One region of the Paenibacillus sp. FSL R5-0486 genome, then DNA from elsewhere that is predicted to be linked to it. Evidence: riboswitches for the same ligand, from Rfam matches in the RefSeq annotation. Region 1 holds a riboswitch; the other holds the start of a gene.
What was found. Region 1 has a riboswitch for ZMP and ZTP ahead of MKY01_RS08590 (DJ-1/PfpI family protein). Riboswitches for the same ligand answer to the same signal wherever they lie in the genome.

Region 1 (4,429 bases):
GATGAGATCATCTATGGAACGGATCAGTTTATTGGTGAGGTAGAATACTGGAATAAAGGCATTGGTACACAGTTGATGCAATCCATGCTGGCTTATCTGATTAATGAAAAACAAGCCCGTAAAGTGGTTATGGACCCTCAATCCTGGAACTTGCGAGCGATATCCTGTTATGAGAAATGTGGTTTCCAAAAGATTAAGCTGTTGGAGAAACATGAGCAGCACGAAGGACAGATGCGAGACTGTTGGCTTATGGAATATGCCCTGTAGATCCTGCTTAAAGTTATTTAAATCATGTAAACAAGGAGGAATAATGGATGGATGAAAGATTTCCGATAGGACCATTTGTACACACGGGTGAAGTTACTTTGGCACAACGGGAGAAGTGGATTCAGGACATTGCTGAGTTGCCTGAACGCGCACGAGAAGCGGTAAAGGGACTGAGTGAAGAGCAATTAAGTCTGCCGTATCGAGAAGGTGGATGGATGCTCAAACAGGTTATTCACCACATGGCAGACAGCCATATGAACAGTATGATTCGTTTCAAGTTGGCACTGACAGAGGATACACCAACGATTCGGCCTTATTATGAAGAGCGCTGGGCTGAACTGAGTGATTCACGAGACCTGGATGTCGAATTCTCGCTTCAGATTCTGGATGCCCTCCATCGTCGTTGGGTGTTTCTGTTAAACGCGCTGACAGATGCAGATTATGCCAAACAGTTTTATCATCCCTCATCGGAAGAAACGACAAGACTGGATTACAATCTGGGCATGTATGCTTGGCATGGCAAACACCATGTTGCTCACATCACATCGCTTCGGGATAGATTGGGAATATAGCTATTAGAAATATCTTTTAAGGAGGATTCATCAATGAGTGTACATATCAGACTATTAAATGAGAACGATCCTGTAATCATATCAAAGGCGTTTCAGGAGCAGGGTTGGGGGAGATCCCCTGAGCAGTATCTTCATTACTTGGCTGAACAACAGAATGGGGAACGCGTAACCTTGGTAGCCGAGTTGAATGGAGAATTTGCCGGATACGTGAATGTATTGTGGAATTCCAGCTACCCGTCTTTCAGGGAACAAGGCATTCCCGAAATTAACGATTTTAATGTACTAATGAAGTTCCAGCGCCAAGGTATTGGTTCACGGTTGATGGACCGAGCAGAGGAAGTTATTCTGGAACGAACGGATGTAGCAGGCATTGGTGTAGGTGTGTTTTCCGATTATGGCAAAGCGCAAGTTCTATATGCCCATCGCGGGTACATACCAGACGGTCACGGTGTATACAAACATGATCATTACATTCAGCCGGGTGAAGAAACGATTATGGACGACGATGTTGTACTTTATCTTACGAAGAAGTTAAAAGCCACGCAATAATTTCATAATATATACAATATGAAAGATGTCATGTATATTAGTTGTAAATATCTGTTATGTGTGACTGGCGTAAACGTGGAGTGAACCACGAGGGAGCACATATATTATATGCCGTACGCCTGGGCAAAGTGTTTGATCTTTTGATCAAACACTTTATTTATTATTCAGGGAACGAAAGGACTGGTGGCGGCAATGAAAATGGCGTTTGTTTTATTTGATGGAATGACAAGCATGGATTTAGCTGGATTTTATGAAGCTGTGACTTGGCTAGCGATTCTGAAAGCAAAGGAAAACGTATCATGGACATTCTGCGCAGATAAGGAGGAAATTTCGGATGATCGTGGGCTGAAAATGAAATCCGATGCAGTATTACCTCATCTAGGGGATTTTGACCTAGTATTTTTTCCTGGTGGATTATCAACTAGAACGCTTCGATTTGATGAGGATTTTATGCGATGGGTCCGAACGGCAGAAAATGTCACATATAAAATATCTATTTGTACCGGGGCTTTACTGTTGGGGGCAGCAGGTTTCCTGAATGGAAAAAGGGCTACTACCAACTCATCTGCTTATGATTTATTGAATCCTTATTGTGCAGAAGTGATCTCAGCGCGTGTAGTGCGTGATGGTAATACGATAACGGGTGCGGGGGTTACGGCTTCCATTGACCTGGGACTATACTTGGTCGAAATGTTAACGTCTACGGAGATCGTCCTTCAAGTTCAACAAAAACTAGAGTATCCATATTATGAAGCTGGTAACTTAAAAGATGTCTACATGCACACTAAGGGTAGGGGATAAAAAGATGACTATTCGCCTTTTTCAAGCGATTGATCAGCCAGCAGTGCTGAAAATGATGACGGATCATGATTTTCAATTCCCTTCGTTTATACGCGATCAGTATCCTGCGCGCTGGGATTTATTTTTAAAAATGACGGATGAACGTATCAGTGCTTATTATGTCATGGTTGACGAAGCAGATGTTGTCATAGGTCATGCTGGTTATATCTTTCATCCTACTGTTAACCGATATGAAATCGTTGGCGTTGTTACATGCAAATCACACCTTCGACAGGGAGTAGCACGTGGACTAATTACAAAAATATGTATAAAAATAGCTGAATTCGGCAGTGGTGATGTCATGCTTTACACACTTGATCATGAAGAAAATGAAGCAGCGCTCGTATTTTATGAACGAATGAATTTTCAAAAAGAAGGTGTTGATATGAACTATTATACCTCGGGGTTTCATAGACTTTCACTTGTTAAAACATTATAAGGAAACTTCAAAAAACTAATTGAAGTGGAAGCATAAAAGTGTACTTCAGTTTAAGTTGCATGGACTTGCAAAGAAAGATGATCAAAAAGCTGTCCTGCATGTTATACTCTATTGGAATTTGAGGAATGATAAGCAGGATGTTAAGAGATTAGATGATCAGAGGAGTGAATGATGCATGTTTAGCAAAGTCGGCCAGATTATGTTGTATGTCAACAATCAGGATGAATCACTGGCATTTTGGACGGAAGTTGCAGGATTCCACATTGTGGATGAAGTAAACCTTGACGAGGGCATGAGATGGATTGAGATTGCGCCTACCGCAGACTCGCAGACAAGCATTATACTCCATGACAAAGAGTTCGTTGAACGGATGTCGGCGGGTGTAAATCTGGGCACACCTTCGTTAATGTTCTTCACCGAAAATCTGGATCAGTTATATGCCGACTTGGCTGGTAAACATGTAACGGTCGGAGAGATTGTCGAGATGCCAACGGGGCGTGTCTTCAACTTTGCTGATAACGAAGGGAATTACTTTGCAGTTTTGGAACGGGCGAAGTAAGTTACAACACAAAACCCCAACAAAAAAACGATCGACATTCATGTCGGTCGTTTTTTTGTTGGGAAAAAGCTTATGTTTTGGAGTAGAAAAACGCAAGAAAAATAGAGAACTATTGGGTAAAAATGTTATAATAGAGTGTGGCTGATTTAACGAAAATGCCGAGGAATGAATAGTCGAAAATGAAGGTTTGAATGGAGCATTTAAGGAGGAATGTGGTTGTGGAAAAGACGATTAAAAGTGTACAGGATCTATATGATATGCTCGATGCGGATTTCAGATCTGCCAAGCAGTTTTGGGAACCTTTCTATGAGGATCGGAACAGACCAATCCCCTTTTTCCCAAACAAACCGGATGAGAATCTGGTAGAACATGTGAACGCAGGTCTGCTGAGCGGCGGCAAGGCACTGGAACTGGGGTGTGGCCCGGGCAGAAATGCGTTGTATTTAACCCGCCAAGGATATCAGGTAGATGCTTATGATTTTTCGGAGACAGCTATTGCCTGGGCTAAGGAGAGGGCGGCAGAAGAGCAACTGGACGTGCATTTTGAATGTCGATCTGTGTTCGAATTGTCCCCAGAGCAAGAATATGATCTTGTCTACGACTCGGGTTGTCTGCACCATCTGTTGCCACATCAGCGCATTCCATACATAGAAATGATCCATAATGCACTCCGGCCTGGAGGATACTTTGGAATGACTTGTTTTGCTCCTGGTTATAGCGATATTGGTGGGCCAGAGATCGTTATGACTGATTGGCAGGTGTATCAAGAGAAGTCGATGCGAGGTGGTCTTGCATTCACGGAGGAGAAGCTTCGTTACATGCTGGAAGATGGCTTTGAGTGTGTCGAGTTCCGTGCGATGAAGGCGATGGAGCAGCATGAACCATGTTTTGGTGTACCTTTTCTGTGGGCCACGTTGTGGAGAAAGAAAAACTCGTAAGAGTAGGGTAATGATATGCTTTTAAAATTGAGGAGGAGTGGTATCGAAATGGGAACAGAAACAGGAAAAAGACACTTTATCATTACAGGCACATCCAAAGGGATCGGTTTACAACTTGCAGAGTTATTATTGGCTAAGGGGGATTACGTTTATGGTATTTCACGCGGGGGTTCGGATCTGTTGGAATCAGGCGAGGAATGGAGCGGGCGTTACCACCATGTTCAGTATGATCTTGCCGACCTGAATGGGATCGATGATTTGATTA
Region 2 (4,429 bases), 2.6 Mb from region 1:
TCATGAATCGGCTGCTCAAGGCTGCGGGGAACCAACTCATACAAGTTGGCAACCAGCAACCCTCATAACCTCTCCTGATCATACAGTCAGGAGAGCTACGTACTCTTTTTCAAAACAATCAATAAACCACCATATCCACTTTCACGCCAAGCTAGCTTTATGCACCATGGATATCGAGTAGATCCGTCGCCGTTTGCCTTTCATCGGTCATGTTTAGGTCCTTGTCCGCATATCGTGTACAAGAACCTTTACGTGACTTGGGGGTATGGGGATGTGGGATGTGTCTGTCCATGTAGGGCAGTTGGTAACCATTTTGATCATGGCTATTGCGCTTGGCCTCGATGCGTTCTCACTCGGGATCGGAATTGGCATGAAGGGCATTCGGCTGCGGGATGTATTGCGAATCAGTATTGTAACGGCGCTATTTCATATCATCATGCCGCTCATCGGCATGTATATGGGCAAATACGTCAGCTCCCTGCTCGGTGACATTACGACGTATGCGGCAGGTGGATTGCTTGTTTTGCTGGGTGCTCATATGATTCTGAATGCATTCCGTGAAGGCGATACAAAGCTGGTGGACCACCGTTCCCTGCTCGGCGTTGTTTTGTTCTCCCTCAGCGTAAGTGTGGATTCATTCTCCGTTGGCGTTTCCTTAGGGATGTTTAGCAGTGATCTGATCTTAACTGTACTTGCTTTCGGTGTGTGTGGCGGGGTGATGTCGGTTATGGGTCTGCTATTAGGCCGTCGGGTGAGCCAGAATCTCGGGGATTACGGCGAAGCCATTGGTGGCGCAATCTTGCTTGCGTTTGGACTTTTGTTTATATTTTAGAATAAAACTTGAAATATCATATCATTCGCATCATATGTAAAATGGGGAGGCTAACACAATGAAACATATTTTATTCGTGTGTACAGGAAATACGTGCCGCAGCCCCATGGCAGAGGGGCTTTTGAGAAAACTGGCATCGGAGCGTGGCATTCAGGTAGAGGTTCGCTCCGCAGGTGTGGCAGCAACGTCGGGTATGCCGATCTCCCGACATGCTGAAGCGGTTTTGAGAGATCATAACGTTGAAGGTCCACCTCATTCCACACAGCTTAGCTCTAACCTGGTAGGTTGGGCCGATCTGGTTCTTACATTAACACGGAGTCATAAGCAGCATGTCATGCAGGTTTTTCCCGATTCAGTCCACAAAACCTATACATTGAAAGAATATGTGGAGGATGATGAACAGGTATTAAGTGATGTTCAGGAGTTGGACAGCCTGTTTGCAACGCTTGAGATGAAACGTGCCCTTGGCCAAGAGATCCTGGCATCGGAGCGTGAGCGAGCCATTGAGATTAGACAACGAATTCCAAGTTTCGACATCTCCGATCCGTTTGGAGGAAGTCGTGATGATTACAATATAGCTGCAGCTGAGATTCGGACGGCATTGGACCGGCTTTTGGATAAGCTGGGATAATTCTGATCCTGCGAGGCAGGTTATAGAAATAGGACACGTGATGTAAATTAACCGTTGATTTTAGCCGCGGGTTGTTTTATGATGAAGGGGAAAACAGGGATCCGGTGTAACTGGCGACGAAGTGGGCATAACCACGATGGAGCACCGGAACAAACGGCCGGTCGCCTGGGCAAAAGAGCAATTCTGCGTTACCCGCAGACTGCTCTTTTTTTCGTCTTTCATCTGATTATTCGCTATAATAGTACCTGAGATGCCGTGCAAGAATACGAAGGACAACCAAGAGACAGCGGGCATGATTTTATCGGGAGGCGATAATAGGATGACTATAGAGTTAGATTCGGAACAACCCGGATTGCAGGAACAGACCGCGTCTATTCTGCATGAACTGGCGCTTGCCGGACAGCTTGGGCCTGGACAGATCGTTGTGATCGGTACAAGCACAAGTGAAGTCGCAGGCGCTCGGATTGGTACGAGTGGTGCCATTGAAGTGGCGCAGCAGCTTCTTGCGGGTATACGCGAGGTGCAGGAAGAGTTCGGTTTTGACACGGTATTCCAATGTTGTGAGCATCTGAACCGTGCGCTGGTAATGGAACGTTCTGTGCTTACTCGACTTGGATTGACCGAGGTTGGTGCAGTACCCGTGCCCAAGGCCGGAGGTTCAATGGCATCCGCAGCATATCGTTCGCTGACCGATCCATGCCTGGCTGAACATGTGCAGGCCCATGCGGGACTGGACATTGGGGAGACGATGATTGGGATGCATCTCCGGCATGTAGCCGTACCCTATCGTACAGCGCTTCGCTATGTTGGAGATGCTCGTGTAACCACAGCGTTGACCCGTCCGAAGTTGATTGGCGGCGAACGCGCGGTGTATCGTATGGAAGAACAACCAGATTCGACATTTTGTGACTAACATATAAAGCGAGACTAATTGGGTTACACTCCTGACTTTGATTGCATCACCATCTTCCGAACGCTGTTATCCCCAGATTTTTTAATTCCCTATTTAAAAGGGGAAATCCGGTGATAAAGGCGACCACTTCGTTTCTTCAGATTGGTGTTGCACTCGCCGTTTTCGTGTAAACATTAGTTTCACTTTATAACTTCACTTATAACTGGGAGGAATTTAATCATGGAACAATTGCGCAAGAATGACCCGGCAGTACTGGAAGCGATGAATCTTGAACTGAAACGTCAACAGAACAACATCGAACTGATCGCATCCGAGAACATCGTAAGTGAAGCAGTAATCGAAGCAATGGGATCTGTTCTGACCAACAAGTACGCTGAAGGATATCCAGGCAAACGTTACTATGGCGGTTGTGAGCATGTGGACATCGTTGAAGACATCGCGCGTGATCGTGCAAAAGAATTGTTCGGAGCAGAACACGTGAATGTTCAACCTCACTCCGGTGCACAAGCGAACATGGCAGTTTATCTTGCAGCGTTGAAACCTGGTGATACTGTACTTGGTATGAACCTTGCCCATGGTGGACACCTCACACACGGTAGCCCGGTTAACGCATCTGGTTTGCTGTACAACTTTGTAGCATACGGCGTACAGGAAGATACATTCCTGATTGATTATGATGAAGTACGCAAAGCGGCTTTCAAACACCGTCCTCGTCTGATCGTTGCAGGTGCAAGTGCATATCCGCGTACCATTGATTTTGAAAAGCTGGCTTCCATCGCCAATGATGTAGGCGCTTTGTTCATGGTGGACATGGCTCACATCGCAGGACTGGTTGCTGCTGGTTTGCATCCAAACCCGGTTCCACATGCGCATTTCGTAACAACAACTACACACAAAACGCTGCGTGGACCTCGTGGTGGTATGATTCTGTGCCGCAAAGCGTGGGCAGCAGCGATTGATAAAGCCGTATTTCCAGGTTCCCAAGGTGGACCTTTGATGCACGTGATCGCTTCCAAAGCGGTAGCATTCGGTGAAGCTTTGCAACCATCGTTCAAAACGTATGCTGAGAATGTTGTGAAAAACGCACAGGTTCTGGCTGAAACACTGATCGCTGAAGGATTGAACATCGTATCTGGTGGTACAGATAACCACTTGATGCTGATCGACACACGCAGTGTGAACATCACAGGTAAGGAAGCTGAGCATGTGCTTGATTCCATCGGTATTACCGTGAACAAAAATGCCATTCCATTCGACCCTACAAGCCCGTTTGTAACGAGTGGTATTCGAATTGGTACACCTGCTGCAACTTCCCGTGGCATGAACGAAGAAGCGATGGTAGCCATCGGTAAGATCATTGCTAAAACGCTGAAAAATCCAAAAGATACAGCGAAGCTGGATGAAGCCCGTGCAGAAGTGACTGCACTGACAGACCAATTCCCGCTCTATACCGATCTTAAATACTAAAAAACGTTGCTCATGCTGTTTGTATTTGAGATGTTCTTAAAATGGGATACAAAAAAACGAAGCAGACAGAATGAGACCGCAGAAGCGAAGCGTTCGCCTTTATCCCCGGATTTTTCCCTTGTTAAAAGGAGAATAAAAAAAATCTGGGGATAACAGCGATCGAAGGATCATTCTGTAGGCGGAGTGCCATTGTATTCATCATTTTCATTTTCTTAACGACATAACAGCAGGAGCAAAACAGGACCGGATGGATCATTTTCCGGTCCTGTTTTTTATAGGATTCGGTAATCTGTAATGATTGGGTGCCCTTTGATGGTGTAATTCGTTGTTGGTGATGATATAATATACAGGATTTATCGAGCCCATGAATGGTGGCTAGGTATATTTGGAAATGCTGAACATGAAGAACTTACCGGAGGGACAAATTAGATGGGAAAATTAGTAATATGTGATCACCCTTTGATTCAACACAAACTGACGTTTATACGCGACATGCGTACGAATACGAAAGATTTTCGTGAATTGGTGGATGAAGTAGCAACGTTGATGGCTTATGAGATTACAAGAGATGTTGAACTGGAAACGA

Region 2: it holds a riboswitch for ZMP and ZTP, as region 1 does, so the genes downstream of both, MKY01_RS29055 (TIGR01440 family protein) here and MKY01_RS08590 (DJ-1/PfpI family protein) in region 1, are expected to answer to the same signal.

Annotation. Positions count from the first base shown of each region.
Region 1 covers NZ_CP150237.1:1,889,391-1,893,819, forward strand. The annotation lists gene MKY01_RS08575 (GNAT family N-acetyltransferase) at 1-267, shown strand, start outside; gene MKY01_RS08580 (YfiT family bacillithiol transferase) at 315-839, shown strand; gene MKY01_RS08585 (GNAT family N-acetyltransferase) at 873-1,388, shown strand; ZMP/ZTP riboswitch at 1,439-1,520, shown strand; gene MKY01_RS08590 (DJ-1/PfpI family protein) at 1,581-2,189, shown strand; gene MKY01_RS08595 (GNAT family N-acetyltransferase) at 2,194-2,667, shown strand; gene MKY01_RS08600 (VOC family protein) at 2,843-3,226, shown strand; gene MKY01_RS08605 (class I SAM-dependent methyltransferase) at 3,418-4,164, shown strand; gene MKY01_RS08610 (SDR family NAD(P)-dependent oxidoreductase) at 4,213-4,429, shown strand, end outside.
Region 2 covers NZ_CP150237.1:6,556,472-6,560,900, reverse strand. The annotation lists gene MKY01_RS29070 (L-threonylcarbamoyladenylate synthase) at 1-68, shown strand, start outside; gene MKY01_RS29065 (manganese efflux pump MntP family protein) at 272-832, shown strand; gene MKY01_RS29060 (low molecular weight protein arginine phosphatase) at 891-1,463, shown strand; ZMP/ZTP riboswitch at 1,560-1,641, shown strand; gene MKY01_RS29055 (TIGR01440 family protein) at 1,783-2,376, shown strand; gene glyA (serine hydroxymethyltransferase) at 2,596-3,843, shown strand; gene upp (uracil phosphoribosyltransferase) at 4,273-4,429, shown strand, end outside.